Aeoliella mucimassa: one gene and its partner. The protein of the gene in region 1 interacts with the protein of each later gene in a pairwise test. Links are inferred from orthologs where the notes say so. Each region holds a gene or a part of one and is shown on either strand. Other genes may lie near its edges.

What was found.
Region 2: the proteins of Pan181_RS16975 (region 1) and sufU interact in binary tests that used the Escherichia coli proteins (3 or more experiments, as listed by UniProt). The link is inferred for Aeoliella mucimassa from one-to-one orthologs.

What each region holds. Positions count from the first base shown.
Region 1 is NZ_CP036278.1:4,349,826-4,365,931, forward strand. Bases 7,392-10,239 are described here. They hold Pan181_RS16975 (cysteine desulfurase family protein), read right to left. Parts: upstream 9,492-10,239; coding sequence 8,292-9,491; downstream 7,392-8,291. Other genes in these bases: Pan181_RS26625 (type II secretion system protein), read right to left, coding at 7,392-8,194; Pan181_RS16980 (sulfatase), read right to left, coding at 9,507-10,239. Also shown: Pan181_RS16935 (sensor histidine kinase), read right to left, coding at 1-1,536; Pan181_RS16940 (response regulator), read right to left, coding at 1,614-2,588; Pan181_RS16945 (response regulator), read right to left, coding at 2,661-3,035; Pan181_RS16950 (hybrid sensor histidine kinase/response regulator), read right to left, coding at 3,060-4,664; Pan181_RS16955 (response regulator), read right to left, coding at 4,658-5,110; Pan181_RS16960 (Flp family type IVb pilin), read right to left, coding at 5,897-6,076; Pan181_RS16965 (HesB/IscA family protein), read right to left, coding at 6,404-6,736; more of Pan181_RS26625, read right to left, coding at 6,956-7,391; more of Pan181_RS16980, read right to left, coding at 10,240-10,901; Pan181_RS16985 (HD domain-containing protein), read right to left, coding at 10,986-12,092; Pan181_RS26190 (GNAT family N-acetyltransferase), read left to right, coding at 13,087-14,040; Pan181_RS16995 (SET domain-containing protein-lysine N-methyltransferase), read right to left, coding at 14,190-14,660; Pan181_RS17000 (S-adenosylmethionine decarboxylase), read right to left, coding at 14,657-15,046; Pan181_RS17005 (hypothetical protein), read right to left, coding at 15,339-16,025. UniProt on the Escherichia coli protein: Master enzyme that delivers sulfur to a number of partners involved in Fe-S cluster assembly, tRNA modification or cofactor biosynthesis. Catalyzes the removal of elemental sulfur from cysteine to produce alanine.
Region 2 is NZ_CP036278.1:6,243,803-6,259,767, reverse strand. Bases 6,773-9,479 are described here. They hold sufU (Fe-S cluster assembly sulfur transfer protein SufU), read left to right. Parts: upstream 6,773-7,787; coding sequence 7,788-8,171; downstream 8,172-9,479. Other genes in these bases: Pan181_RS24560 (glycoside hydrolase family 172 protein), read left to right, coding at 8,383-9,479; Pan181_RS24570 (SHD1 domain-containing protein), read right to left, coding at 6,773-7,579. Also shown: Pan181_RS24590 (serine/threonine protein kinase), read left to right, coding at 144-1,133; Pan181_RS24585 (hypothetical protein), read left to right, coding at 1,156-1,920; Pan181_RS24580 (family 43 glycosylhydrolase), read right to left, coding at 1,865-4,222; Pan181_RS26390 (hypothetical protein), read right to left, coding at 4,286-4,432; Pan181_RS24575 (IS5 family transposase), read left to right, coding at 4,500-5,441; more of Pan181_RS24570, read right to left, coding at 5,438-6,772; more of Pan181_RS24560, read left to right, coding at 9,480-10,482; Pan181_RS24555 (prenyltransferase/squalene oxidase repeat-containing protein), read right to left, coding at 10,498-12,237; gyrA (DNA gyrase subunit A), read left to right, coding at 12,709-15,402; Pan181_RS24545 (nitronate monooxygenase), read left to right, coding at 15,747-15,965. UniProt on the Escherichia coli protein: A scaffold on which IscS assembles Fe-S clusters. Exists as 2 interconverting forms, a structured (S) and disordered (D) form. The D-state is the preferred substrate for IscS.

The DNA of each region.
Region 1 (16,106 bases):
ATCGAGCATGTTGCCTTTTTCGTCCTTCAGCAGACTGCAATAGGCGGAAATCTTTCGAAGCGGCTCCTGTAAATCATGCGACGCGATATAAGCAAAATGTTCAAGTTCCGAATTACTCTTCGTTAGAGTCTCATTCGCGTACTGCATTTCTTCTTCGGCTTGCTTGCGAATGGAGATATCGCGAACCATCCCGACGAACCCCACGCGGTCGGGCAACATAATTTCACTTACCGATAACTCAATCGGAAACGTCGACCCATCCTTCCGCTGAGCCATCGCTTCGCGTCCGATACCAATCACTTTCCTCTCTCCAGTGGTCAAATACGCCTGGAGATAAGAGTCGTGATTCGAGCGATAGGGATCCGGCATGAGCATCTTGATGTTTCTTCCCCGAACCTCCTCGGGGGCGTATCCAAATAGCTTTTCCGCTGCTGGATTGATGAGCTCAATTTCGCCTTGGCAATTGATCGTGACGATCGCATCGACCGCGACATCAAAAATGGCTCTGGCGCGTTCATTCGAAATCTGACTCTCGTCACGCAATTCCTGCATGCTCAGTTGCTGAGCCAAGATCACATCGTGGAGCCGGCGTGTCTCGCGAATGTAGCGTCCGAAGCAGAGCATCATGGCAATGCCAAGGCCCCAGGCACCGAGGAGACCAGCTTGTTCCCCCAGACTCGCATGTACCCACGAGATAACTCGCGACATCATCACAGCGACCACTGGTGCAATACACACTATTGGTAATAGGTAGCGAAAGTTGACTGCCAGAAGTCGGTTGCCGCGCATGGCAGACACCCAGTAGTGGCCTTCGTTCAATAACCATAGCGATACTCCCAGTCCACCCACCAGCAAAGCGGTATATACCGAGGTGAAGTACCCGTAAAGCGCTCGCACTCCCATCAGGTGCCCTAATAGCATGAGCACCGCTAGGGCAATCACGGTTTGGGCACCATACTTGCCAATCTTCGAACCGCTGCTGCTGCGTAGAGCATGAGACAAAACAGAAACCGCTAACAGTCCCAACATGAAGGACGTAGCCGCCGACATACGACAGACTGCTGGTCCCGCTGCAGTCGAAATATCAGGAAACAGCCACTCATCCGGACACGTATACCATCCCGTTAGCCATCCGATGAAATTCGTGGCCGAAATCATCACGCAGAAACAGGCCAGCGAAGTGGAAACACCGCCGGTGAAATCATCCACCGAAGTAAGCTGGCTCGATTTGACCGATGTCGAACGCAACAACAAGGCCGTTGCAACCAGGCACACACTAATCGCTGTCAACGGGTGGGTGGCCGGCATCCCTGAAGCTGGGCGGACGAATTGATCGACCTGCCACCACCATCCACTTAGTACTAGGAGTGCGGCAATCAATACCGACCCGGCTAGCACCATCGACGTAATGCGACAGTACCTAAATACAGCCTCGCGTTCTGTCATCAATCTTGCCCCGCTGTTGATGAACTGATTTGCTAGTTTTGGAGTCTCATATCCCTGCACAAGATCATCTATCTCTCCAGGCTTCTGCAACGAAAAGGGCGTCGCTCGTTGCAAGCCATAGAGTCACTTGGCACGAGACTCCATAAAGTCTCAAAGATTCTCTTCGGCTAACCGGCGGCTCCCACAGGAACATGGTGGGAAGTTTCCGGGATATCCAGGTAATCACTCAAATGACGACGCAACTCACTCCACTCGAACGGCTTGGTGAGAAACGCCGCAGTCCCGAGACTGCGCATCTGTCGTTCGATCGCACCTTCCCTGCGCCCGGTTAAGGTAATCACCGGAATGTCACGAGTAGCTTGCGATTCCTTCAAACGCCGCAGTACGTAGTCGCCGTTGCCATTGGGTAACTCGTAGTCGAGCAAAATGGCAGTCGGCGCCTCCATAAACGCGCGACGATACCCCTCGCGTCCTTCGCAGGCCCGCACCAGTTCGATGCCGACACTATCAAGTCGCATGCGCAAGGCCGCTACGACATCATCGTCGTCTTCGATCGAAAGTACCCACGGCTGGGCCTCTGGCTCGTCACCTTCAGAACCTATCCCGGCCTCCGTTTCCTGGGTATCGGGTTCGGCGAGAATGGCAAACACTGCATCCAGCAGGTCGCTATTCTCGGATGCACGCTTGGTTTTCTCTTTAGGTGGCAAGGGAGACTCTAGCTCGATCGGAGGCAAGATAGTCATGGTGTCCTTCGTTGAGTTAGCAGGTTCGAGGTCGGGAAATAATTCGTGCAGCAGCGGTTCAACCCGCGACCACACCTGGGGACATTTGGGGATGTAATAGGCACACAATTGGTGGCATCTCCGCACCACGTCTTCGGTCTGCAAACCAGTTAGCATGATCACGGGAATCGACTTCAAATCTTGATGATTGCTCATCATTTCTGCGACACTCAGCCCACTGCCCGAAGGCATTTCGACATCGAGCAGCACAACATCGGGTGTGGTTTCTTCCACCTTTCCCAGGGCAGTCATCGCGTTATTGGCAGTGTCGACTCGAAACCCAATGGACTGGCAGCGAATCATCAGTAGTTCGACTAGGTCGTCGTCGTCATCTGCAATCAATAGCGTTGGCGTAGGCATTGTTCTGAACCTTCTGAGATGAGATTTCCTTGTACCAGTCAGAATTATGCTTTGAGCTATATCCCTAGCAGCCTACGAAGCCTGCCCGATCGACACTTTGACCGCTGAAACTAACGATCGCCCATCGTAAGGCTTGTGCACGAAGTATCGGGCTCCGGCATCCAAAGCCCGCTGTTCGTCACGAAGGCTGGCAGAAAGCATGACAACAGGAATATTCCTGGTCGCCAGACTGGAACGCAAATGCGAAAGGGTTTGCATACCATCCATGCGAGGCATGAGCACATCGAGCAAGATGCCATCGGGTTTGTAGGTTTCGGCAAACTCGATGCCTTGTTCTCCATTCACTGCTGCTACGGTATCGTAGCCAGCTGAACGAAGCCACAAACTGGCTCCTTCGCGGATGTCAGGCTCGTCATCAACGATTAATACTCGCTGCTTTTCACTCATGCTTCCTGCCCCTTAAGCACGTGGCTAACGGTCAAACTGGCACACCTTACCGTCGGATGCGCCAACCAATTCCTGAACCTTCTCCTCAAACTCTTCTAGCATTTCTGGAGTCGCTTCTTGTGAATCCCACTGTCGACAAACACGGGCTTCGTACTTGGGAAGCGGTCCCAACGGACGATTGCGATTGTGGCGGTTGAACTCCTGCTCGATACGCTGGAACCATTGCCCCCCTTCACTGTGGGGCACACACTGCAGCAGCATCCACTCCGTGCGAGTCAACCGGAACAGCAAATCATCCGAACGCAGCGAACAGTTGAGGAAACTGTCGAAGTCGTTCGCTTCGCCATTCTGAGGATTCTCGGTATTGCGAATATGGAGCATCCGCAGCACACCATTGCACTGGCGATCGGTCGAAAGCCAGCGACGACTCACTTCAGTCGGGTCGGCGTAAGGGAGTGTGAAAGAGAAGGTCGATCCTTTACCAACTCGACTGTTCACACTCAGGTCTCCTAAATTCAACCGCACCAATTTCTGGGCAATATTCAGGCCTAAACCAAAGCCTTTGACACTCGATGCCACATGGCTGTTGACTTGCTGGAAACGTTTGAAAATGCGGGCGAGCGATTCCGTGTCGAGCCCCGGACCATTGTCGGTGACCCCAACGCGAATCTGGTTGCCGACCGGATCGTCTTCGACCCACAAACGAACCTCACCATGTTCACCAGCAAACTTGATGGCATTCACAGCCAGGTTCGTAATGACCCGTCCTGCTTTCTCAGCATCACAGTAGACTTCGGGAAGATCTGGATCGCAGGCAACAGTGAAGTTCACTCCTTTCACCTGGGCACGTTCTGCGAGCAGCGAGGCAGCGCGGTCCACGATTTCCTGAACCGTGATGTTCCGTCGCCAGGCTCCTAACAACCCAGCGTCGAGTTTACTGACATCCAGCAAATCGTCGACCATGTTATTGAGATCGTCGGCGCGCACCGCGACCTTACTGAGCATGGCATGCTGCTCGCTGGTGACCTGCCCCACCATCCCCTCGCGGATGATGTTCACGTAGTCTTTGATCACCGTCAGCGGCGTCCGGAAGTCATGCGACACGTTGTCGACGAACTCTTGAGCGGCACCATACAATTGGCGAAGGCGGCGATTCTTTTTCTTAAGAAGTAACGCTTGCTGCCGCAACAGTTGCTGACTGTGCTCGAGTTCGACCACCAGGTCATTCATCTCGTTCGTGGTTTGCTGCCGCTGCACGGCATGCAAAATGGAACGCATGACAATACGACCTGGCACTTCTCCCTTCACCAGGTAGTCCTGCGCACCTACGTCGAGAATGTCCTTCTCCAGCACTTCGTCGTCGAGCGAGGTCAGCACGATAATCGGAGTCGTCCCCGACTTCTTACGAAGATTCGAAACCGTTTCGAGTCCCACGCTATCGGGTACCGACAGGTCGGTAAGTACGATGTCGTACGACTGGCGACTCAGTTTCTCCAGCGCCGAGGCCAAGGTCTGAGCCCAGTCGGTCACCACATGATGATGGGTACCACTCAGTTTCTTGGCCAGCAGGCGCTGATCATCGGGATCGTCCTCCAGCAGAAGTAGCTTTATCGTTTCTTGATTCAGCATGGGTTTCCTCCCTCGTCTTCGCGGAGTCGTAGATCGATGAAACGGCTCATCTCGTGCACGAGGTCGTCGAACGCGATGGGCTTGTTCAAAAACACGTCGGCTCCGCCTGCGATCAAGCGATTTCGTAGCACCGGATCACGCATGCCAGTCAAAACGATAATGGGAATGTTTGCCGTCGCCCGATTGCTCTTGATGCACTGCAGCAAGTACTCACCGTCGCCATTGGGCATGGCATGGTCCATTAGGATCAAGTCGGGCAGGGTATGGGCTGCTTCGACGATACCTTGCATTCCGTAGAACGCGCGTTCGATCTTCACGTCGTAAATCTGCATCCGCAGTTCGAGATTCGTATGCAGATCGGGGTCATCGTCGACGCACAAGATTCGAGGGGTATGAACTGCCAAAGACATCTTGGTGGACTTCTGACGGTGCGCAGTGGCTATCATGAGAATTCTCCGAGTGAGACAACATGCGTTGTCTAAGTATCATGAATTGGTTTCAATAGGTGGCTACAAATACACAGAACGAGCTTAAGGTGGCTCTAACAACGGCGTTGTGTTTCTATGGCAGTTTGCGACTGCGGGGATGAGAGTCCCTGGTGTATGTAGCTTCGAAAGTGGAAGCGCGATGCTAATGATCGCGCAGAAAGTTGCGGCAAATACCAGCCCCTAGGTGCTGTTTTGCTGCTGGATGAGTTACGAATGCAATTCGTAGCTACCTGAAAGCTATGGCATCTTGAGCGAAAAGCAAGCGAGTTGACTAGAATTATTCTTGAAGATCACCTTTTACACTGGTGATAACACACGAGCCTAGCGATTCGTCGTGTGGAACCCTCGGCGAGCGGCCGAAGGAAAAAAATGGCGGCTCTTCACAGACAGGAATGGGGCAGGTATTCCCGTAGAAAGCAAAGAGCCGCCTTGATCACGTCAAGCGTGGTTTTCGTTAGAATTAAACCATCTAACCTTGCACCTAGTGGCTAAGCCAGAGGGTTCGCTGAGGTGCTTTAAGATCGTCGAAGGTGGACCTCCGTCCGACACCTTAAGTATCGGCCATCTATAGCGTGGCCTTTAAGTGTTCGCCGCAAGAGTTTGAAAACTTCTCAAGACATCTAGCAAAAGGCCTGTGCTAGAACGCGCGCAGCACACCTCGGCGTACACAAACGCCGACGCGCAGTGCGGTTAGAGCACAGTTACCCTGCACCAGGATGACTCGATTCAGCTCCTAATCCGAACCTAGGAGCCGAATACCGTCGCCAGCTGATCCGCCGAGTTTTCGAAACTGTCTGCCGTTGCGTTCGCCATGCCGGTAGCTGCACCAACACAAGCAATCACAATAAGCGCCAGCAGCACCGCGTACTCGACAGCCGTTGGGCCATCATCTCTAGACAGGAACTCTTTGATGAAACGTAGCATGGGGGCACCTCGAAGAGTATTTATAAGACACCCTATCACGAGCGTCAGAAAAGTAGGGACCATGCTCCTATCAAATTAGCGAGGGGAGAGACATGGCCGTCCATTAAAAATCTATGTCAACTTTGTTTCGCAGGAGACGAAAACAAACATGGCAAATGGCCAAAGCTCTTCGGCTAGCTGCATGCGGTGCGTGTTGTATCGATTGTGCGGTTTGAGAATGGATAGTCGGACGCGGGGCTACTCACCTGCATAATCGCGCATAGAAACAGGCCATCGCGCGTGGTGCGCGATGGCCTGTCTATGACTTCTATATTGTCGGCGTTGCAACTAGGCTTGGAACGAGCTTCCGCAGCCGCAAGTCTTTACCGCGTTGGGATTGTCGAAGCGGAATCCATAACCTTGCAGGTCGTCCTGGAAGTCGACGGTCACGCCTTCGAGGTACAGAGCGCTTTTCTTGTCGACCACCACTGGCACGCCGTGGCAATCGTACTTGCTGTCGGCTTCTTCGCTAAAGCTGGTATCAAACGCAAGACCATAGCTGAACCCGCTGCAACCGCCGGCGGTGATCTTCACGCGGAGCATCGAGCTATCATCCATCTTTTGGTCGTCCATCCGACGCTTAACTTCAGCAGCTGCCTTTTCGGTGAGCACTACGGACATTCAGAAAACTCCTCTATTGGTTTGCCGATGAAAATGGGCACGGTTGGCGTCTGGGCACATTTCGCACGGTGCGAAATAGCACATACTAAATTATAGCAATCATCAGCAAAAGGGAAGGGAAAACCACCGCACCCCTATTTCCACAGAGGTTCTCGCGGGTGGGCCGGGGCGGATTCGCCGGTTTTCCGGGCAAATCCGCGATCGCCGGCCCTGGTTCCCCTAGCCCGAAGTCACCGGCGTGCTGGCCGGCGGGGTCTCGGATTCCCCGGTGCTCAGGCCCCACAGCGGAATTCCGTTGGCCTGCACTATCGGCATCAGCAGCATCGCTGCGATGAAGTAAGCCAGCACGGTCGCGGTGAGCAGGATGCCCTGCAGCTCGGGCCAGATGGTTGCCGACAGCGACACAGCCATGATCGCGGCGGCTGGTACCACGATGCCAGCCAGGCCGAGTCGCCAGCCCATGAGAATCGATGCAACCACCGCGATGATCACGATCGATACGCAGCCCGACGCTGCCACGGCCGGGACCAGCGAAATGTACTCCTGGGCGAAGTACATCAGTGGGTAGGCACCGGCAAAGGTGCCGATCACCAGCAGCAACATCCAGACGTCGAACTTCTCGACCGCGGCGGCTTGCGCTACCAAACCAATCAGCAGCCCAAACAGCACAATGCTCAGCGGCCCCAGCCAGGTGAGTTCGCCAAGCTGGTCGATCGGGGCAATGCCGAGCACGTCGACGCGCACCGGTCGGCCGAACAGCAAGCGTTCGTAATCCCAACGATAGGTGCTGCTCCCCCCGGTGCGTTTGATATTGGTCGGTTGCAACGACAGCTCCAGGAGTCTTACGTCGGAGCCATTCGCGGTGAGCGATACGTCGTAGTCTTCCAGCAAACCACCAGGAGCAACAGCTAGCTCATACAGACCTTTGCCGACCGCGGTATAGGTTACCTTGAGCGGGGTCGGCTCGGCCGGCAGGTTGCCTTGCCATACGAGCTTGCCCTGCTTCATGGTGACATGATCGCTCGGTACTCCGTCGAGTTCGATCGACAAGTCGGCCAGCGAGATACTCTGCGGCGGAAGCGGCAGCACGATCTCGCACGGACCATCCACTCCCTCAGGAGCGGCGGCCTTCATCTCGCCGACAAACGCAGCTTCGTAAATCGACTCGGGAGTCACCGTGCCGACGCTCAGCTTCGGTGTCAGGGCGATCTCGGCTTCGAACGCGGTCAGCCTGGCAGCAGGCAGTAGCTTCTCCACCCCCTCCCCTGGAGGCCCTTCAAACGGTGCAATCGCGGGATAGTCTCCCAGCTTTTCCGACTCCCAACTCAAGCTCGACCTTCGAGCCGACTCCCTGGCCGACTGCACTGCCGGCAATAGCAGCGCGACTAGTGTTCCGATAATGGCGATAACGACAAGCAACTCCACAAGTGTAAACGCACAACGATGGCGAACCGTCATTAGTGAACTCCAGTCAGGTGAGATAAGCGATGGTCGGGAAGGCCCCTGACTTACGACGATTCTAGATTCGTATTAGTTCCCTGAAAATATTCCCTCCCTAGGTGCCCCCTAGCTGGCGGACTTTTCTCACCGCCGCGGCTACCAACTGCACTGTCCGGCGCACTTGCTCATCGGTGGTCCATCGCCCGATGCAAAATCGCAAGCAGCTTCGCGCCTCATCGGGCGAAAGACCCAGCGCCTGCAGCACATGACTCGGCTCGTCGTTGCCCGTGCTACACGCGGCGCCGCTGCTGCAGGCCACCTCGGGCATGGCAAGCATCAAGGCCTCGCCATCGGTGCCTGGAAACATCATGTTCAAATTGCCAGGCAACCGCATCGGCGTGCCATCCGCCCATTCGGCCGTGAGCGGTGGCCCCATCACTGCTACTTCGGGCACCGCTTGCTGGATGCCCTCGGCCAGGGCGTTGCGAAGTCGCATTACTCGGGGCGACTCCTCTGGCATCTCTTCCATCGCTAGCCGCACTGCTTCGGCAAACCCAACGATGCCCGGCACGTTCAGCGTCCCGCTTCGCCGCCCTTGTTCTTGACCGCCCCCCGTCTGTTGAGGCAGCAATCGTACGACCGGATTCCGCCGTCGCACGTACAGGGCCCCCACTCCCTTGGGTCCATACAGTTTGTGAGCCGTGAAGCTCATCAGGTCGACTCCCAACCGATCAACATCGACCGGAAGCTTGCCGACCCCCTGCGTCGCGTCGCAGTGCAGCAGGGCTCCGTGCTGTTTGCAAAGCGCGGAGATCTCGGCCAGCGGCTGCACGACGCCGATTTCGTTGTTCACCAGCATCACGCTCACCAGGCAGGTCGTGTCGGTGATCGCTTGCTCAAGCTGGGCAAGATCGATAACGCCGGGCGACTTGGCGTCGCACGCGGCGACATCCACGAGCACCACGTCGTATCCTCGCTCGCCGAGATGCCCTAACGGATCGAGCACCGCGGGATGCTCGGTCCACACGCTCACCAACCGGTCGCCGCGTCGGCGGGGACGCTCAGCAACTCCGCGAATCGCCAGGTTGTTGCTCTCGGTCGCCCCGCTGGTAAACACAATCTCGCTCGGCTCGGCGCCGATCGCTGCGGCGATGCTCGCCCGCGCGGCAGCCACCGCCTCGCGGGCGGCTTCGCCATACGCGTGCGTGCTGCCGGGATTGCCGAACTGCTCGCACATGTACGGCCACATCGTTGCGGCCACGCGCGGGTCGACCGGCGTGGTCGCGTGATGATCCAGGTAAATCGGGTCGTCCATCTCAGAAGTCACGGGCTACTTCGCTTTAAATCGTTTCGGTTTTGGCAACTCATCCAGCATGGCTCGCAACTCGGCGACCACCGCGGGTTGCTCGTCGGCCAGGTTGCGTGTTTCTTGCGGATCGTCTTGATAATCGTACAACTCATACTCCGGTTCGTCGCCGGGCCCCTTCCACTCGACCAGCCGGTAACGCTCGGTGCGAATCGTCTGTCCCAGTCGCTTGCCGCGGGGATATACCTGCACAGCGGCGTTACGAACCACTGAGTCGTGGTCGGTCAGCACCTGAGCAAAGCTCTTTCCGTCCAGCGTATCGGGAGCGGTGATGCCCGCGAGTTCGCAAAGGGTCGGATAGATGTCGACCGTCTCGACTAGCGAGTTCTTAACCACACCAGGTTCGACGCCTGGCCCAGCGATGATCAGCGGAATCCTCGTCGCCTGCTCGTAGTTCGTATGTTTACACCACATGCCATGGTCGCCGAGGTGCCAGCCGTGATCGCCCCACAGCACGACGATGGTGTTCGCCGCCTGGCCTGTCTCGGCAAGCACGTCCATCAACCGCCCGACTTCGGCATCCGTATAACTTACCGCTGCGTAATAGCCATGAATCAGCTCTAGTTGCAGCTCATCGGAAAGCGGACCGGTTTTCGGAATGTTGCCATAGTTCCGTAGCTCTCCCCAGGTGGTTGGGGCGTACGAGGGGGCACCCTCGGGGGCGGTGCGATATTCGGGCAACTCGAACTCATCGCGATCGTACAAATCCCAGTACTTCTTCGGGCTGTTGAATGGCAAATGTGGGCGATGGAAGCCAACCGCCATGAACACCGGCGGATCGTCCTCCGAGCGAGGCTTCCGCAAACGCTTAACCGCCAGGTCGGCCAGGATGCCGGCCGTGTACTTCGAATCGTCGACATCGGCTGCTTCGAACGCCGGACCACGCCGACCATCTTCGCTCGTCGCCGGCGAGTCCAAGTAGATCATGCCGGGCGTCCCGCGGAACGGTTCGCTCCACGACGACCGATCGTCACGATTGCCATGCGCGGTGTGATAGATCTTGCCCATGCCGAGCGTGTGATACCCCTGCTGCTTGAAGCATTGCGGCAACGTTACCGCATCGGGCGCGGAGAGCCGGAAATACGTCCCCAGGTCGTAGATGCCGAGCGTCTGTGGTCGCAAGCCCGAAAGCAGCGAATTGCGCGAGGGAGCGCAGACCGCCTGGTTGCAGTACGCCCGCTCGAACAACACCCCTTGCGCGGCCAGGCGGTCGATATTCGGCGTCTGCGCCAAGGGGTCGCCATAGCAACCGAGCGTCGGCTTTAGATCGTCGACGCAAATCAGCAGCACATTCGGCGACGACGCAAAGCACGTCAGCGGAGCGAGCAGCACGACGCAAAGCCAAAGCAGGTTACGCATGGTTTCAGCCTTTCGAAACAAAGGATACGGACGCTATCAGCCTACCACAGCGGCAACGGGAAAGCTGCCATCGCCCGCCGAGCCTTACGGGTCGAACATACCCCCTAAATCACGCAGATAATCGAGTGCCTCGTCGAGTTCCGGTGCTTCCACGCCCGATTGCCGGCCCGCTCGGTCGCACTCCCCGAGCACTAATAGGTCGTCGTACCATTCGCACTCGCGAAGCCGGCGGTGTGCGCGGGCGCCGATCGCTCCGTCGGCAATCAAATGACAATGCATGTGATACTCAATCAACCATGCGGTCCGCTCGGTCACAAATCCTTCGAGCGCTTCGAGGCCAGCATTCACGTGATCGCGAGGATCGATGCCCTTGCCGACGTCGTGCAGCAGTGCCGCGGTAAGGAACTCCTCGTCGTAAGGCATCTCGTCCCGAGCGTGGTCGAACACTTGCAGGCTGTGATAAAGCACGTCGCCTTCGGGATGGTACCGCGGGTCTTGCTTCACGTCTTCGAGCGGCAACAGCAGCGATTCGAACAATCGATAACAATCGACGCCCGCTTCGTGCTCCTCGATGGCCGCTTCGATGTCGAGATCCGGATACTCGCTGGCCAGGAACTGCTCGAGCTGCGGAATGCTCGCCCGCTCGATCGCCTTGCCGGTGATCGAACTTTTGAACACGTAGCTATGTTGGTCGGGCGTGTACATGGTGAGTTCGAACGAGTATTCGCTGCGGACATGGATATGGGTGTAAATACGTTCTTCGCCATCTTTGCGAACCTGCTTGCGTTCCACCTGATAGGTGAGCCCGTCGTAGTCGAGCAGGTGCGTAATGGCCTCGGCCGAGTCGCTGAACACATGCAGATCGATGTCGGAACCTTGCCGAGTATGGCCAGTCAGCACGCTGCCAATCAGTCGCGGGCGGAACGCTTGCAGCCGGCGCATCATGCGGAGCGCGGCCACGCGCATCGATTGCAGATTTTCGTTTCGCTTATCCCCTTCGAGCAACCGAGCGAACGATTGAATCGCCTCGCGGATTTCAGCGTTCGAAGGTAGATCGGCCGGTTTCACCCAGCCTTTGCAAATGCGGCTAGCAGCTTTCTGTTTGGCTCGGTAGTACTCGGATTCTTGCCGGTCGTACATCAGCCGGGCGGCTTCGAAAGCAATTTGCCGCCGGAGTTTCGAGTTTTTCACAGCTTGTGCGTCGTAAGCCCAGAACCGACGCGAGTGGGCATCCAGGAGAGTAAATCACCAAAAAATTGGGATTGCGTATCGACGTAGTATATCGGCTCGAAGGGAGATCGCAAGCGAACTTTTCCGCCCGCGATACGCCTGAATAGCTGAGGGGAGAATAGATTCCCAATTTACCCACCGATGGGAAAATTGAATCTGCGCCCACACTGCAAAACCAGTGGTTTTCGCGCCCGAATAGATTCCCATTTCCCAAAACGCATCCGATGGGAATCTATTCTCGCGGTCCCCGGCGGTCGCAAGTCGTTTGTTAGCAGTGGTTTGCATCAACACCTCCGGGATAGTTGCCCAAAATAGATTCCCACCCATGGGAAACTATTCTGGGGAGGATTCAGGATTCGGGGGTCAGGGGGCAGGGAATGTCATTCTGAGGGAGCTTCCGGCGACTGAAGAATCTCGGCTTGCCACTTCGAGCGTGTTACCAACGTACGCCCCGTAGGATGTGGTCCAGGAGCGACAGCGACGCAGCCCCATCACCCACATTACCCACACGCGCAGCAGCCAGCGCCCACGCAAGCAACTATTCGCCTGCGAGTCGCTAGATGTCTGATTTAAGAACAAGCATTACATCTCAATCACCTCCAATCACTAAGAAGCCGACAGCCTCGACTACCTATTCATTAGAACACTACAAGTGGCCAATTGCCAGCGAAAACCCTGAAAACCCTAAAGGCACCCAGCCATCCAGAATAGCCCCGCTTGTGGATAGCAGAAAAACAGGATTTTTCCCAGCGAAGGGTTTGACACTGGCACCCACCAAACACTGTCAGAAAAACCTGCATCCCCCGGAAAAGCATGATGATCCGTGCCTCGCATCCCCCCCATTCAAACCACCGAACTATCGCTGAGAGCAATCACCTCCTTACAATAAACACCTCGCCGCATTTGCTAACGAACGATAGCGGCCAAGTATCGAAGTCGCGAAGGACACCGGACGATGGATTCGCAAAGCCCTGCTCAACCGCGCTGGTCGGTTCGTGGTTTGTTGATACTCACCACGCTCGTAGCACTGCTCAGCACTGGGGCCATCTTCTGGTTCACCAACCGCAACCCCTACGAACAATGGGTCGAACAGGCTAAGCAGCAAGAGCCTTCGCTGACGGTCATCATGGTTACCATGTTGGCGGCGGTGCTTTTACCGATGACCGTTGTTGCCTTGCTGCTGAGAAGACTGTCGCGCGAAGCGGCCTTTTACACGGCGTTGCCGATGGTGCTCGCCTGCATTTTCACGCTGTTCTTCATCGCCAGTGTCTTGTTGCAAGACACTAGCGGCGAGCAAGATTATAGTCCCGACCTCACGCTCTATGGCCTGGTCTGCTGGTCGGTCGTATTGACCCTGATTTCGATCCTGCTCGGAGCAGCAGGCATCCTCACGGCAATCCAGAACCCCATGATGATCCTCGAAACCGCCAGGCTGCAACTAGAACTCGAATCACTCGAACAGGCCCGCGAGCGTCTAGCGAATATGCCCGAGGAGTTTCGCGAGATGATTTCCGCGGACTGGCTGCAACGTTTCGAAGAGGCCAGCGAGGGTGATTTCTGGGTCCTGGGCTTCACCGTGCGGCTGACGGATAGCCAGCAGGAGATTGGGCAATGCGGATTCAAAGGTCCGCCCGATCAAGAGGGGGTGGTGGAGATTGCCTACACCATCGACGACGAGCAGCAAGGCAAAGGCTACGCGACCGAGATAGCGATGCGTCTCACGGAGTTTGCATTTCGCGAGCCCGATGTCCACCTGGTGTGCGCCCACACGCTGCCCGAGCAGAATGCGTCGACTCGCGTGCTCACCAAGTGTGGGTTCACGAAGGTCGGCGAGAGCATCGACCCTGAAGATGGGCTCGTTTGGCGGTGGGAAATCCAATCGGGCGATCCTCCCGATCCAACCATTTAGAGAGACGCCGCCCAAGCAGGCGGGCTGAGTGTCTCGGCGTCGCTTACGATACCACCGAGGCAGAGGACAACGGCAAGAAGCCGTGTGTCCTGCGCATAGAAAAAGCCGCGAGCGGCTCTCCGCTCGCGGCTTCTTGAGTTTGGATTCGACTAACCAACCATGTTCACCAATTGGACTTCGGTGTCGGCCGAAACGTCGACAGCGCGGCCAGCGATGTAGCCACGACAGTTCTCGGCACCACACGAACAGGGGAACGGGCGGTACAGCACGTCCTCGGTTTCGTCGTAGTCCATGGTGAGCAAGTCGCCCGGCTCGATGTCCTTAACTGCCGTGAACAGGCGAGTGGTCGGATCGAGGCGCGAGTTCGGATCGCAACTGTGCAACACCCGACCAGCGAAGTCGGGGTCGTCCAGGTGCCAAAGCTCGTCCATTTGCAAAGTGAACTGTGTCATTTCCTTGGTCAGGGTACCGTTCATCCGAAACAGCACCTCACCAGCCTTGTAGGCAGTCAGTACCAGAACGCCACGTCCGCGAGTCTTATCGACATCGATCACGCGAAAGTTCTCGGCCGCGGGTTCGTCCGGGATCACCGGAAGATGTTCAGGATAGATTCTGGTCATTTTCGGTAAAGAAGCTCCGTCTTAACGCTGGTGGGGGCCAAGAATTCGTCGAGCACCTTGCGCACGGTCGACTCTTCGAATGTCTTGCAGCTGAAGACATCGAGATACATGTCGCGGTGAGCATCGTTGGTGTGGAACATGATCGCGCTGGTCTCGATCAGTTGCACGCCCGACAGTCCAGTTTCGATCCCGCCACCGAAGCGGGCGACAATCGGTGGTCCGTAGCGGACCATGTCGATCTCGTCAGCCATGTTCTGTAGAAAGTGATACATGCTCTCGATTGAGAGGATGTTTTCGTTACAGCCCAGTGCTGTCACCAACAGGTGCTGCCCGTAATGGGCTTCGCCCTGATGTTGAATTCGGCGGTATTCTGTTAATACCTGCATCTTGCGCAAAACTCCGAAACACGAGAAACAGAAACCGGCGTCCCCTAGCGTTACGCTAACGCAGAACTTTCCGGCAGAGAGATAGACTCGGATGAACCGTTGTTTGCCTATACGGCCGCTTCTTCGGCCAGGCGGGTGAGAAAAACTACATGCAAAGAACGGTCCACGGACAGAAGCCGTGTGATGCGCAAATGTTATCGTCCGCTAGGCCCTTCGTCTATAGGGTAAGAGGACGTTTTGGGAGATACTGGTAAGTATTTCCGAGGCTATGACTTCTAGCCTATTTAAAGAGTCATTCTGGCTTTACTAGCTTCGCTAGCAGCTCCTCGGTTTTTCGCTCGTGCAGGTCGGTTTCGGCCCCCCGTCCGATGGCCAGCCGAGCTTCCACCAATTGCAAAAGGTGAGTGGCCCGACCGTCGCGGGCGCCCGACTCCGCGGCCGCGGCGCGCGAGGCCTCGAGAATCCAGTCGTGGTCGGTCGCCTGGACCCGGGCCGGGTCGATCGGTAGCCGGATCAGCTCACTACAACAGAGCCGCAAGTCGCGATCGCGGGCCGAAGCACGGCCAAATAAATAGGTCGCCCCGCCGCCCACTATCCCCAAAGCCAATGCTCCCAGAGCAATTCTGAATGCTATTGCCGCAAAATCGTCGAGGTGCTCCCCGGTGAGCATCATGATGCCGACGAAGAGAACGGGAATGAACCCTAACAAGGCGAATGCCCCGAACACCCCTCGCAGGTAGGCCATTACAACCGATGCTCGATCGAGCGACGCGAGCGGTATGGCCGGCATCGTACTCTTGCTGTGAGTCGCGAGCATCGGGACTCCGGTGGTCTCACGGGTGCTCTCCCCCAGAGCGTACCAGGAGGCGAGCGGCCAGAGCGGCAGCATATGCAGCATGGCAAACTTGGTGACAATCGGCACACCAGCTACCGATTTCACCCTTCCGTACGTATCGCTGCCCGCAACCACCGTGACCATCGAATCGCTCTATCCCCGTCCCACACTTCCGCGCGAATTAGATGCGAGTGAGCATACCTCGGGCTCGGCGAGCCAGCAATC
Region 2 (15,965 bases), 1.9 Mb from region 1 along the record:
CAAAGTGCCTGGAGTGTACCACAGAAGTCGCAAGGTGGTTAGGCGACCAACAAAGGTTGCAACTACCGATAAATTCGGCGAGAATCGTATTAACCGAAGCCATTGAATTCCCTTTTCTATCCTCCTCGCAGCACGTCTCGTTTATGTCTCCTCGTCGGATTACATTCCTGCCTACGAAGGCCACGTTCAAGCTTGGCGAGCGGCTTGGCATGGGAACCGTGGGAGTCGTGTACCAGGCGACGAGTCCCGACATCGACGAGCCCGTTGCGCTGAAGTTGCTGCACCCGAACGTGTCGGGCGACGAGAACATCGTGAATCGCTTTGAACGCGAGATCATGATCATGGAGCGGCTGAATCATCCGCACATCGTCAAGCATTACGGCGGCGGCATCATGGATGGGCAGCACTTCTACGCGATGCAATTGCTCGATCATGGTTCGCTGAAAGATCGCTTGCAGGAACAAGGTCCCCTGCCCTGGCCGCAGGTAGCGGTCTATACCATTCAAATCGCCTCGGCATTGCAGCACGCCCACAACCATGGCATCGTGCATCGCGACCTGAAGCCAAGCAATCTGTTCTTCGACGAAAAAGGTAACCTGGTACTCGGCGACTTCGGTATCGCCCGCGATACCCACTCGGCCGAGTTCACCGACCATGGCATGACCGTCGGCACGTACGCGTACATGGCGCCCGAGCAGATCACCGCCGACTCGCACCTTGGCCCGAAAGCCGATCTCTATTCGCTCGGCTGCGTGATGTACGAGATGCTCACCGGCAGCCCTCCTTTCAAGGGTGCCAACTTCGCTCAGGTGTGGGAGCAGCATTTGAATCGCGATCCCGAACCGCTTGCGAAGCATGGGGTCGACTGCCCTGAATGGCTTGAGTCGCTAGTGCGCCAGTTGCTCGAAAAGGTGCCGCACGATCGCCCCTTCAGCGCGCGGACCGTACAAGGCTATTTGCATCAGCATCTGGTCGAAGAGTTTGGCGAAGAGGAAGCCAAGGAGCTGCTGACCAACCTCCCTTCGATCAGCAATACCGCTCCGATCCGCGAGCAGCCGAGAACCTGGGTGTTGTGGCTCGCGCTGGCCGCGATCGTCGCCGTCTGCACGATCGCTGTGCTTCGCGGGTCATGAGAGTTGGGAGACTCGCACCATCATGAAACTTCCCCGCTTTCGCGTTCGGGCGCTGTTGGTGACGACCACCATCGCCGCCGTGCTGGTCGCATGCCTGGCCCCCTGGCTGCGAGAAGTCGATTGGTTGCACGCCCTGCAAGCGGTCCCGCTGCGCATCGCCTGCATTCTGGTGGGATGTATTCCCTATGGTCTCGGCACGCTCTGGAAGAAGCAGTGGGGTACCGCTCCGCCGAAACCAGAAGAGGTGCGATTTGTGGTTCGGCGAAGACTCTGGCAGTTCATTAATGTCTTTAGTCTAGTCTGCCTGCTAGTGATGGCTGCCTACGTTTTGCACTGGGACCTGGCACCAAGGGTTAACTCTCTAATAACTGGTCGTGTCTCTCAGAAGATTGCATGCCTGTTATGGGTAAACGTTGGATTCATGGTGCCGATGGTGATTGATGCATTTCGAAACAGCTTGAAGGAGCTACAGCTTACCGATGAGGGGGTCGTTTCTTTTCCACGAATTTGGCGATGGAAGGAGCTTGGTGGATGGCATTGGTTAGATCGTAAGCGGGGGGTCTTCACACTGACTTGGAAGGGATCCGTCGCGGGAAATGGAACTCACCAAGTAGCCCCCGAGCAGGTAGACGCGTTGGATGCGTTCTTGCGAGGCTATCTACAGCCGGAATTATGGTGGTCTTCCAGCCCACAAGACGAGTCGACTGTCGAAGCCACATCGCCAACGCACACTACTCCGCAGGAGCCTGAAGCTGGATGCGAGTTGGTTGATCGCGATCACAAGTGAGGGTGCCATTCTCCGGGTGCAGTTCTACGACTTGAATCACTGTGCGGCGCTGGGCGGGGGTGTCCTCGCCCTTCCGCGGGCCCTGCCGGCCGGGGTGGGTGAAGTAAAACAGATACGCCCGGTCGCCTTGCACCACCACGTCGGGGTGTTGCCCAGCGACACGGTCCTCGTCGCCGAGGCCAGGTTGCTGCAACAAGTTGTGAGGCTGGCGCTGCCAGCTAAGCAGGTCGTCGGAGCGATAGAGCGCGAGCCCTTGCCAGACGTCGGTGATCATCCAGTAGGCGTCGTCGAAGCGAAACACCGTGGGGCCCTCGCCCGACTGATCGCCAACCGCCTTGCCCTGATCGCGCCAGGTGAAAAGGTCGTCGCTATCCGCGTAGTAAATCGACTTACGATCGACCTCGTTGTTGTACCACATCCGCCAGCCTCCGGAGGGGAGCGGGTAGACACACGCGTCGATCACCCGCTGCGAAGAGAGCACGATCGGCCCATGCGATTTCCAATGCACCAGGTCGTCGCTGGTCAGGTGCACGATGGCTCGCGGATGCCGCCAGTCGTCGAACACACCCGGAACGACGGTAAGGAACATATGGAACTGGTCGCCAGCGGCAATCACTTCGGGCGCCCAGAAGGTGGGCTCGCCATCGACTCCCGGGCCAGTGGCTTGGATGTCGCCGACGCGTTGCCAACTGGCTCCTCCGTCGCGCGATTCGGCGATGCTGATGGGAGTGCCGTGCACCCAGGAGACCCCGCGGAGGTTGGGACGATTGGCCCGGCGGTTGGTGAAGAACATCCACCAGCTCTGGCGGTCGGGGTTCCAAATCACTACGGGATCGGCCGCTCCATCGTACACCGGATCGACGTACAGCGGTTTCTCGGCGATGCGGCCGAGGTGCGCATCGCTGGAAGGCTTGCCAGTGACGAGCAGCAACCTCGACCCGTGTGGCGGAGTCGGGATCGAAAGCGTTTCGGCGACCTTACCAAGGTCCTGCCGAGTCCAGAGATCGCGGACCTCGACGCCGGGCGCGAGGCCGAGCCATTTGGGGTCGAGGCGATCGTCGAAGCTCTCGTTATCGTCGGCGATGTTGAACACCGCCAGGTATTTGCCACCAGCGGCAACATGGTCGGGTGCGTCGCTCACCCAGAGGATGCGCGACGCGTCGCGCCATACTTGTTGCGGCCGCGAGCCATGCTGATTCACCGCGAGCACTTCGGGGTTCGTGATCAAATCGATCGTCTCCTGATCGCTGGTCGGCAGGTCGCCGCCAAACATCAACGGCGAGCGGGCGATCGCCCAGGCTGTGATCAACGTCTGCTGTTCCTCGGGCGTGAACCGCGTGGTGCGTTCGCCTCCGCGTTCTCCGCGAATCGCCAGGCGGCCGAGCGGAAGCATGTCGCCATCGGGCCAGTGCCCTTCGCTGCGATAGGGTGTCCAGAGCTGGAGCTGCCGGAACTGCCGGCGGAGGGCCGGCCAGTCGTCCCAGAAGTCGTTCGACACCCGCCAGAGATTCGCGTGGTCGTGAATGTGCGAAGCGTGGTCGAGTGGAGTCGGGCCGGGCGAGGTGCTCAGCACGATCGACCGCCCGCAACGATCGATTGCGGTGCGAAGCATCTCGATTTCGTCCGCGTGGTAGTTCTTCTCACCAGGCTGGGCGTAGGGATTGTTGAGGTCGTCGACCTTCACGTAGTCGACTCCCCACGAGGCGTACAACTTGAACATCGAGTCGAAGTACGCCTGCCCGGCGGGCGACTTCCGTACGCCGCGCATGTCGCGCAGCCAGTTGGCCCCTTGGTCGGTCACTGGAACGTCGCGAGTGGTGAATTGACTGTCGGCGATCGGATAGCCTTCTGCCGGGGCGCCGAGGGCCGGATCGATGGCCGCTTTGGGCAGGCCTCGCATCAAGTGAATGCCAAACTTCAACCCGAGCGAGTGAACGTAGTCGGCCAGCGGTTTGAATCCAGCCCCATCTTGCGACGAAGGGAAGCGATTGGGAGCAGGAATGAACCGCCCATGCTCATCGAGCGTGAACACGGGATCGGTTTGGTTGTAGGGGCGAGTCGCGGGGTTCTGCACGGTCCAACGAATGTCGACTACGACGTATTGCCAGCCATGTTGCTTCAGGTGCTCGGCCATGAACTCGGCGTTGCTACGCACCTCGGCTTCGGTGACCGACGAGCCATAGCAGTCCCAGCTATTCCACCCCATCGGCGGAGTGGCCGCCCACGAGGCAAAGTCGTCGTCCGCCTGTAGGTTGGCCGACAAGGCGAAGATTACGAGCAAACACGGAAGGAGTTTTCGCATGGAGGAGTACCGCCGATTGAGGATAGAAAACCTGCCCCAAGTCTTGCAGGTCATTTGTAGCGACTAAAAACTAGCACCCCCCGATCCACCACCCTCGAGGTCGGTCACGCCGAAAGCGCCGCTGTGAGTCGCGTCGCCAGGGCGGATGATCTCTTTGGGAAACTTGGATTCGGTGAGCAATTTTGTATTAGGAGTGGCCTTGTTGAACAATTAGTCACAAACCTCCGTAAAAACTAACGTGGAATGGAACCACGTACCTTTTTTACGGAGATCGAACATGGCTACGAAAGAAAAACGAACCTACAAAGTCACGAACTGGAAGGAGTATAACAAGTCGCTCATCGAGCGTGGAAACATCACTATTTGGTTTAGCGACGAGGCGTTGGAGAACTGGGAACATCCTAACGACCAGACAAAAGTCGGTCGCCCTTTTGTCTTCAGCGATACGGCGATCGAGTGCTTGCTGACGATTCGCGAACTGCTGAAACTTCCCTATCGGCAGACTGAGGGATTCGGCCGCTCGCTGGTGGCGATGTTGGGCGTCGAGGCAGCGATTCCCAATTATTCTTCGCTCGCCAAGCGAGCCAGCAAGCTGAATGTTTCGCTCGATATCGCTAACAAGAGGGGCGACATCGATATCGTGGTGGATAGCACCGGCATGAAAGTGTTTGGCGAGGGCGAATGGAAGATGCGGACGCATGGCAAGTCGAAGCGGCGGACATGGCGGAAGCTGCATTTGTCGGTGAATCCTGACACCCGCGAGATTGTGGCGGAGATTTTGACCGAGAACAGTTGCCACGATGCCGATGCGGTTCCCGAAATGCTGGAGCAGGTGGAGCAGCCCGTAAAAAAGTTTCACGGCGACGGTAGTTACGACAAGTGGAAGGTTTATGAAGGGCTGGAATCCGAAGGCATTGAGCCGGTGATTCCGCCGCAGCACAACGCCAAGATCAAACAACATGGCAACTCTGCGGAGGAGCCTTTGCCCCGGGACGAGGCAATTCGTCAGATTCGACGCAAGGGGCGTAGGAGTTGGAAAGAGGAAGTGGGCTATCATCGTAGAAGCTTGGCGGAAACGACCATGTACCGAGTGAAACAAAGCTTTGGGAGCCATCTCAAAAACCGAGTATTCGAAAACCAACAAACGGAAGCCCGCTTGCGCTGTAAAATCATCAATCAATTCACCCAACTCGGGCTTCCACAGTTCGAGTGGAGTTAGTCAACAAGGCCATTAGGAGTCGTCAACCGCTGTAGCGCCTGGTCGACCGACTCGTTCTCGTCCATCCAGATGGTCATGCCAGGTTTACCCATGTTGCCATGCCCCCAAATTTTCTTACCACGGTAGGTCAAGGTGAGCGAGGAGGGGTGTGGGGTGATGGTGCGTTCGACGATGTCTTCCGGCCGAGCACGAAACCGGTCAGGACCCATATTGATTTTGATGGTTTGTGAAGGGAGCTTCTTGCAGACCGCGGTCACTACCAGATCCGATCCGTCGCCGACCACGTAGCCTGCTTCCTCAAGATTGGCCGTGACCGCCTGACGTACGGTTTCGGCGGAGATCACCCGTTCGTCGATGTCGAGCTTCAGCGATACACGATCGCCGGCCGAAGCGACGATAAGGTCTTCCGGCGCGCCTAGCTTCTCCTGCATGGCAATCATCGCGGGCGAGGGAAGTTCGAGCGTGCGAAGCACCGGTGGGCCGTCGTGGTTCTTGGGCACCACGCAAAGCAGGCCGTTCTTTAGGCTGCTCTTGGTGGTGTGACTTCTTAGTCCCTCGAGTTCCCACAACAAGATCTTGCGTTGCCAGTCGTACACATAAGCATTGCGATGCAGCAGCAAATTGCCCGCCCATACCAGCGACGAATGGGGGAAGTGAGTGCTGTGGTCGAACACCTGCTCAATCTTGCCGGTCTGCAGATTCACGATCAGGATGCCTTGATGAAAGCCGATGGCCATCATTTGGTTGTCGGCCCTGAACGCGATGGTATCGAGAAATATAGCGGAAATCTCTCCCGTACTAATCGAAGCGACATGTTCTTGTGTATCGAGATCGATAATCGCGATGCTCTTATCGGTCTTGAGTGCGAGATAGCGAGAGTCGGGACTGATGGTCACGTCGTCGTCGCCAAACGACATACTGACGGGCAACTCAGCAATCGCTTTGGCGGTGGTGGCATCCCAAAGGGTTAATGCGTTGTTATGACTACCGAGAGTCATGACTAGACCATCGCCGATAAACCATGCGTTCTCGATGCGACGTTCGTGCTCGCGCTGCGCGGCTCCGTAAGGCTCCCAGGTAACGAGCGGGGTCAGTTGGTTGCCGTTGAGTTCGCCGATGGTCAGTTCCGTGGCACCTCGACCGAATTCCACTTCTCCATAAACCACACGACCCGTTTCGGCGTCGACCGATAGCACTTCGTTCTTGGGAGGAAGCGGACAGAGCCCCAGCGATTTACCTGACGTCAGGTTGATGTATTCCAAGTAAACCGCTTCGTCTCGGCCAACGCTTCCTTGTTTGCGTGCGACGATCGCGCGATCGCCCGACGCCGATAAGTCGCACGACATGACGTCTTCGAAAAAGGGATCGGAGTCGGGGATCGATCCGAGACTCACCGGCTTGGAGCGCGCGGCGACCTTCGCCGGCGGGGCCCCTTCGGGCACAAAGGTCCACTCGGTGAACGATTGCGGTACGATTCGCTTCGCGTCGCTGCGATCGCCGACGCGAAGTTGTTGCGACGAGTTACCTCCCATGGCTGGCCGAGTGCTGGGGGCCACGGCAAACGGGTTTTCGGAAGCTTCGCTTTGAGAGTTCACGAAGTCTTGATCGGCGTCGGAGAGTTTGTCGAGCGGAACCTCGATCGTCGAGCCATCGACCTTCTGCAAAACGACCTTGTCGCCGTTCATTCCGCCGTAGGAGGCTTCGATCGAGAAGCGCCCCGATTGATCTTTCCAGGTGCGGCTCTCGGCAGTCGACTCTGCCAGGTCAAACGGACTTTGAGCCGAGGGGGGGGCAGCGGGCCTCATCGCGGGGGGCGACCGCGTCGGGGAATTGGCGGCAGCAGCGGGCTCGCTGCGGAGCGGCCGCAGGTCGGACGAGAAATACGAGCGAGTGAGTCGCTTTTCGAGCATATCAGCCGAAATGTCGCCGTGCGAACCGTCGTCGTCCAGGAGTACCGTGATACGCGACCCGCGATAGCCGGTCACGGTGCCGGGCGACCAGTCGTCGCCCCGGTTGACCTCCACGCGATCGCCGCGGTTGTACCCTTGTTGCTGGGCCTCGGCAGGGGGGGCCGCAACCAACCAGCAGCAGCCCAACAGCAGAAATGTCCAACAAATAGGTTGAGTGGGCCGGGTCATCAAGTGCTCCCCCGAAGATAAGCAAGACAAGCGAAAAAAAGTTTAGTTAGCGGGTAACCTCAAGCGTACACAAGATTCAGCGATGCTTCCAGCTTCGAATCGCCGAGGAGTTGGTTTGCCAACTGGAACTAAACCACTAAACTGGTAAATAATGCGGGCCTATTGGTCCAGATTCCCCCAGCGAACGACTACGTCCTACGAAGCAGATATGCCCAACGAAGAAGAAATCTACCAGGAACATATCCTCGATCACTACGAAGATCCGTTCCACCGCGGCCATCTCGACGGGGCGACCCACGCCCACGAGGAGAAAAATCCGCTGTGCGGCGACATCGTGCGGATCGAGCTCGAACTGGACGATGAGGGCAAGATTCGCGATTGCTACTTCCAAGGCGATGGCTGCGTGATCAGCCAGGCGTCGGCCTCGATGCTGCTCGAAGAGATGTACGGCAAGACCGTGCAAGAGGCGATGTCATATCGCGCCGAAGACATGCTGGAGCTGTTCGGAGCGAAGCTCACCCCGAATCGCCAGAAGTGCTGCTTGCTGGGATGGAAGACCTTGCAGCAGGCGGTGCACTCGCCGGTAAAGTAGTTGCACGGGTAAAGCGATGGTGAATGCAACGCCGTCGCCCGGCGGTTGGTCGCCTAATTAGGTCTCTCTAAGCTCACTCTGAGAAAAATTCGATCCGAGCGGATTCCAGTCCCATCCAGTCCCCGGTGCGCGATACCATAAGCGAAGCGGTCGGCGAGCGGTGCCTCGCCGCGAGTGTCCGTTTCGTTATCTCTCTCAGGTGGAGTCTGCAATGCGTACTGAATGGCGGTGGTGTTTAGCGCTGCTCCTGCTGGTTGGTGGAAGTTCCCTCGCAACGGCCGAGCCGGTGACGCTCGAGTCGCTCCTCGGCGAGATGACCAATCGCGATACCCTGGCCCGCTTGCCCGAGCCGAGCTACACCTGCAGTCAGGCGTCGAGCTACGATCGCAACACGGTCGAACCGGACGATCACAATAGCTGGATGGCAAACGCCGATCGCAGCCAATGGGTGCGGATCGAAGAGCGCGAAGTCGATGGCAAGCTCCGCAAAGAGTTCGTGATGATGGACCAAGAAGGTCCAGGAGCCATCGTGCGTTTGTGGGCAACCTGGCATGGCCCGCAAGGCAAACCCTTCTCGAACGGCACGCTGCGCGTCTATCTCGATGGCAGCGACACGCCGGCCATCGAAGGGCCGATTCAACAGGTGATCGATCAAGGGCTGCTGGCGGGTGCTCCGCTGTCGCAGGGTGTTTCGCCGGAGACCGACTATCGCCGCCGTGGGCATAACCTGTACTTGCCGATTCCGTACGCGAAGCATTGCAAGGTGACCTACTCCACCGACGTGCTCATGGATATCGGCGCCCGCCAGGGCGAAGCGCTTTACTATCAAATCAACTACCGCACGTACGCGCCGGAAACCGAGGTCGAGTCGTTCTCGATGGAGAAGCTTGCCGAGGCGAAACCGGCGGTGAGAAAAGCTCAAGACGTGTTGCTCGAAGAGTTTGCTCCTCAGGCAAACAGCTCGGCAGAATCGCAGGCGACGCTCGCCGCTGGCAAGAGCATCGAGGGAGAGTTCACCGGCAGCCAGGCGATTCGTGAACTCTCTCTGAAACTTGAAGCCGACGACTTGCCGCAAGCCTTGCGTTCTACGGTGCTGAAGATCGAGTTCGACGGTGAGCCTTGTGTCTGGTGTCCGGTTGGCGAGTTCTTTGGCATTGGCTACCAACCGTCGGAGTATCGTTCGTACAATACGCAGATGAACTCCGATGGCACCTTGGTTTGCCACTGGGTAATGCCGTTTAAGAAGTCGGCTAATTTCTCGCTCAAAAACCTTGGCACTCAACCGGTGCAAGTCGCGTTTCAAGCCAAGGCTTCCTCCTGGCAATGGGACGACCGCTCCATGCACTTCCACTCCGTTTGGCACGAACTCTACAAGGTCGATACCTGGGTAGGGGCCGATCGCCCGGGCGACGCTGCGTACGACGTGAACTACGCCACCATCGAAGGGCAGGGTGTCTATGCCGGTGATACGCTGACCGTGTTCAACGGCGCGGCCGCCTGGTGGGGCGAAGGGGACGAGAAGATCTACGTCGACGGAGAGACCTTCCCCTCGCACATCGGCACCGGCACCGAAGACTACTACGGCTACGCGTGGTGCATGCCGACCAAGTTTGCCGCACCATTCCACGCCCAACCAACCGGCGATGGCAACGTGGCCGGCGGATTCTCAGTGAATAGTCGCTATCGCGCACTCGATGCGATTCCGTTTACCAAGTCGATCAAGTTCGACATGGAACTCTGGCACTGGGCGTCGACCAAAGTGAACTACGCCCCCACGGTGTTTTTCTACGCCCGCCCAGGAGCGACCTGCAACATTCAGCCCGATGCCGAAGCGGCCGCTCGCGAGATCATGCGTTCGCGGGCTCAGCTCGGCACGTTGTTTGCCATCGAAGGGGCGCTCGAAGGCGAGAACCTGAAGGTAGCCAGCAAGACCGCTGGAGTGACTACGCAGCAACGTAGCGGCACCTGGCGCTGGAGCAACGAGGCCCAACTGTGGTGGCGCGAAGCTGCGGAAGGCGACGAGCTGGTCGTCGAGTTCCCCGTGGAGCAAGCGGGCAAGTACCGCGTGGAGTTCGGCTACACCAAGGCTCCCGACTACGCCAAGGTCGACTTGTTGGTGAACGACGAGAAGGCGTTGTCACTCAACGGCTACGATACCCAGGTCACCACCCACCAGGGTGAGCTTGGCACCTTCGACTTGCTCGAGGGAACCAATCGACTCACGGTACGCATCACCGGCCACGACGCAAAGGCGATTCAGCGAGGGATGTTTGGCCTCGACTACCTGAAGCTTGACCGCGTGGATCGGTAGCCAGCCGGAGTTCGCCTAGTCGAGCTTTATTTTGCGGAACAGCGGGGCGTGCCGATAGTACACTTCGAGCGTACACGTGGCCAATACGGTCATGTAAAGTCGGCCCCCCTGTCCGCCGTGCGGGGTGTTCGGGTCCCAGCTACCCGCAGCATGACCAACACGCACCTGCGAAGTGACCAGGGCGTCGGACATTGCTTCGTTCCAGGTGCGCCATTCCCGCCCGCCCCAGTGGTGCACCAACTGGGTGCCGTAGTACCAGTAGTAGATGTTCGGTTGGCGATGATTTACCGGGTGGCGGCGCACCAGCTCGCGGACCCCTTCGCGCAAGCCGGGCTCGTCCTGTTTCCAACCCAAGTAGATGCGAGATAGTAACCCTTCGGCAGTCATGGCCGGCGTGTCCCGCTGCCCTGGCTGGTAAGCGTACATCGATCCGATGCGGTCGGTCTGCACTTGATCGAGAAAACGGCTCGCCTGGGCCAGCGTACCTGGTTCCACTCGCAGGCCGGCTGCCCTGGCCGAGTGCAAGGCCATGAGTTGCCAGCCGGTGACACTCAGGTCGCCCCGTTCGCCAGGCACGTATCGCCAGCCACCAGCGGAGTGCTGAGCGTGCACCAGAAAGTTCACCGCCCGCTGCGCGGGGTCGTGTAGCATTTCGTCGCCGGTCAGAGCGTAGGCATCGGCCAAGGCGATGGTTGCCAGGGCGTGCGAGTACATGCCCGCGTTGCGATCGCTCTCGGTGGCCAAACTGCCATTCGCACTCTGGGCGAACAGTAAGTACTGCAGGCCATGGCTCACCGTGTCGCGATAGATTCCGGTGCGGTGGGTTTGCCCCGCACCGAGCATCGCTTGCAGCGCCAGCGCGGTTGCCCCCTCGTCGCTATGCATGCTCGCCCGATCGTGACAGCGACCATTGCACTCGCCCGCGTGATCGAATCGATCGAGCGACCAGCTGCCGTCGTTGTTTTGATGCAGCGCCAGCCAGCGGAGCGCTTTAGCCACTGCGGCTTCGGTGAGGTTGGTTCCTCCTTCGGCCTCGAGCACCTTCTGGCGAATTCTCGGGTCGCGGGCCGACAGCATCCGATCGTAGGGATTGTTGGAAACCAGACGATCGGCCACTCGATCGAGCGGCGGCAAGTTCGGCGCATCGGCCGGATCTTCGATCGCCAGGTCCTTGGCCCAACGCTCGGCTTCTTGCTCTTCGGGTGTATCGACGTCTTCCAGTGGTACTTCAAAGCCAACGGTCTGAATCGACTGGCTCAGTTCGTCTCCCTCGCGCTCGTCCTTATCGAATACCACGCTGAGTTCGATTGCAGGATCTTCCACCGGCAAGCTCCCCCAACCGAGGATCGCCAGCAGCAGGAGCATCAGCAGGTGAGCCAGAATACTCATCAAGCAGGCGAGCAGTTGATGCAAGCTGCGCATCAGTTGCTTGGCCCGAGAGGCAATTCGCGGCGGAGCGGTGACGTTGATCAACGGAATGTCGTCTACCGCAACCGCGCTCGGCAAAGCCGACTGAGGAGTAAGCTGCGGCGCGGGAGTTGCCTGCTCGCTGGCTTGCTTTCGGCGACTATTCGCTTTGGCTGTCGACGGAGCGATCGGCAAATACTCGAGCGAAATCGAAGTGCCACACCGCAGGCAGTCGGCCGTACGCAACCACAGCCGTACCGACATCGGCATGCCGCAGTCGGGGCACGCGCACGCGTCGACCCCTGGGTCGAGGGTCGGCGCGTCGGCTGTCGGTTGTTTGGTTGGCATTCGTGGAGAGAACAAAGAGTAAGTGGATCGGTCGTGCAATCTCGTCGCGGGCCGGCGCACCTGCAGCCATTTGCAGGCTTGGAGCGTGGGACTTCGGCGACCTGAGCACAGCGCAATGGATGACGAGCTTCGCTAGCTCCCATTCTACTGCCGAGCCGATTGGTCGGGCCACGCTACTTGTACGGAAAATGTCCCCCAATGGTTGTGTGCTGGCAAAGCGGAGCGACCATGCCGGATGTACCGTTCTCGGGTAGTTGATGGCATGGAGTCCCCCCGTAGCGCGACGAGCGCCTACGACATAGTTCGCTGGCGCCATGGCTTGCTTTTCCCGATTGGGGAAAATAGGCGGAAAACAGCCAAAAACACCGCGATCCAGGGGGTGGTTCACGAGGCTCCGCTCGTTGTGATTCAGGCCAAAAAACGGTAGAATACGGGCTTACTCCTACTCCCTTTTCGCAAGGATGAACCAACGTGGCAGACGAGACAAACGAGCCGGAAGAAACTGGTGCTGGCGCGGAAGCACAGGGTAGTCCTGAAGAGGCGGCCATTGCTGCCCGGCTAATCGATTTGCCGATCGAAGACGAGCTGAAAGACAGCTACCTGACGTACGCGATGAGCGTGATTGTCAGCCGAGCTTTGCCCGATGTTCGCGACGGCCTGAAGCCCTCGCAGCGTCGTATTCTCGTCGCCATGAACGACTTGAACCTCGGCCCGGGGGCGTCTCGGGTGAAGTGTGCGAAGATCTCGGGTGATACGAGTGGTAACTACCACCCGCACGGTGAAAGCGTGATTTACCCCACCTTGGTCCGCATGGCCCAGGAGTGGAACTTGCGGAGCGTGCTGATCGACAAGCAGGGTAACTTTGGCAGCATCGCCGGCCTGCCGCCAGCGGCTATGCGATATACCGAAGCCCGGTTGTCGCCCGTCGCGTCGATGATGCTCGATGATCTCAAGCTCGACACGGTCGACTTCGTGCCGACCTACGACGAAAGTCGCCTGGAGCCGGTGGTGCTTCCCTCGAAGTTCCCCAACCTGATGGTGAACGGTTCCGGCGGTATCGCGGTGGGGATGGCTACCAGCATTCCGCCGCATAACCTCCGCGAAGTCTGCTCCGGCATCATCGCTTTGATCGACGATCCCGAAGTGAGCATCATCGGGTTGATGGATCACATCCAAGGTCCCGACTTCCCCACCGGCGGCATCATTTGCGGCCGCAGTGGCATTCTCAAAGGCTACCAAACCGGCCGTAGCACCGTGGTGGTTCGCTCGCGGACCAGTGTGGAGGAAAAGGGCAAACGCACCCGCATCGTCATCCACGACATTCCTTACCAGCAAACCCGCGACGCGATGGTGAAGAAGATCGCCACGCTGGCGAGCGAAGGCAAGGTCGGCGGCATCAGCGACGTTCGCGACGAGAGCGATCTGAAAGAGCCGGTGCGGATTATCATCGAGCTCAAACGCGATGGCGATCCCGATATCGTGCTCAATCAGCTCTATAAGTACTCGCCGCTGCAGGACACGATTAGCGTGATCTTCCTCGCCCTGGTCGACGGCAAGCCGCGGGTGCTGAACCTCAAGGAGATGTTGCAGGAGTTCCTGCGACACCGCGTGATCGTGATCCGCCGCAGGACCCAGTTCTTGCTCGCCCGCGCACGGCGTCGCAAGCACACGGTTCAAGGTTTGCTGTTGGCCCATGCGAACATCGACGAAGTGATTCGCGTGATTCGGGCGTCGAAGACGCAGCCCGAGGCCAAGCAGGCGTTGATGCAGATCAAGACGCCCGGCGCATTGTTGCGTCGCGCCCTCGGCGACGAAGGCTACGCCCAGTTCCAGGACGAACGCGGGGTAGCCGAAGAGTACTCGCTGACTCCGGTGCAAGCCGACGCGATCCTGAAGATGACGCTCGGTCAGTTGGTGAATCTCGAGCAAGAGAAGCTCGCCGACGAGCATGCCGAGTTGCTCAAGCAGATTGCCGAGTACATGTCGATTCTGGCCGACGAGGCTCGCATCTACGCGATGATTCGCGAAGAGATGGAAGAGCTGATGAACTCGCGGTACGCCGACGATCGTCGCACAGAAATCTCCGGCGAAGAGATCGGCGAAGTCAACATGGAAGACCTCATCGAAGAAGAAACGATGGTGGTTTCCATTTCGCACAACGGCTACATCAAACGCACGCCGGCCAGCACCTACCGGGCCCAGCGCCGGGGTGGCAAAGGCATCAAGGGAGCGACTGTCGACGACGACGATCCCGTCGAGCACCTGTTTGTCACTAGCACGCACGATTACCTGCTGTTCTTCACGAACTTCGGTAAAGTGTACTGGCAAAAAGTCTACAATCTTCCTGCCCTCTCGCGCGAGAGCAAAGGTCGGGCGATCGTGAACCTGCTGAATCTGGCCGAAGGGGAGAAAATCGCCGACTGCCGCGCGATTCGCGACTTGTCGCAGCCCGATTGCTACCTGGTGATGGCTACCCGCCAAGGCCTGGTGAAGAAGACTGAGCTCAAGGCCTACAGCCGCCCGATGAAGACCGGCATCATCGCCATCAAGCTGAAGGAAGGGGATGAGCTGGTCGACGTCTCGCTGGTGCATCCTGGCGACGAACTGTTGCTGGCCACCGCCAAGGGCATGGCCATTCGGTTCAGCGAAGCCGACGCCCGTCCCATGGGTCGCAACGCTAGCGGCGTGAAGGGCATTAACCTGACCAAGGGAGATTTCCTGGCCGGCATGGTAGTGACCGACCCCGAGGCTACGCTGCTCACCGCTACCGAGCATGGCTTTGGCAAGCGTACCCCATTCGGGCCAAACGCAACGAGTGAAGAACCCGAAGACGACACCACCAATGGTGAAGAGGACGAAGCGTCGAGCTCGTTCAAGTACCGTACGCAAAACCGCGGCGGTAAGGGGCTTCGCGATATCAAGACCACCGATCGCAACGGTCCTGTGATTGGCATCGCCCGCGTGAACGACGACGATGAGCTCTTGATGATGACCGCTCGCGGCAAGATCCAACGCATCAAAGCTAGCGACATCGGCACCATTGGTCGTAACACCCAAGGGGTAAACATCATGACCCTCGGCGACGACGATACGCTCACCGCGATCGTCCGCGTGCCAGCCGAAGAGCTCGACGACGAGCCGACCGAAACGCCGGCTGCAGAGTAGAAATTAAACAGGCGTTCTGGACCTTAATGGAAGCATTAAGGTCCAGCGCTTGTTCTATGCAAAAGATGCTAAAGAGGGTTCGATTCTTTCTTTTAGAAGCCGCTTCGTTCGGTGCCGTAAAACCCACCGCATTCGCTGTCATCCGACAAAATGCCGAGCAAATGTTTGTTTGTCTGCAGGCAATCGTCGACTATCGCCTAGCCTCGTTGCTTTCGAGGCGCTAGAATAGTGCACAGCATGAGGCTAAGACGCGGTTCGCCATCCTTGCAAGTGGGGCGATGCGCTGAGATGGTGAGCCATTGGTACCTCATCGCACGAATCTACTTTCTCAAGAGCGTCCCACCATGCCGCGATCAGAAGAGCGTCCCGAACCTATCATCATTCAAGGTGGCATGGGGGTCGCCGTCTCCGACTGGCGCCTTGCCAAGGCGGTGTCGCAAGCTGGTCAGCTTGGCGTTGTCTCGGGCACTGCGATCGAAACCGTGTTGGTTCGTCGGCTGCAGCAAGGCGATGCTGAAGGCCACATGCGTCGCGCCCTCGACGCCTTCCCTTATCCCGCGATG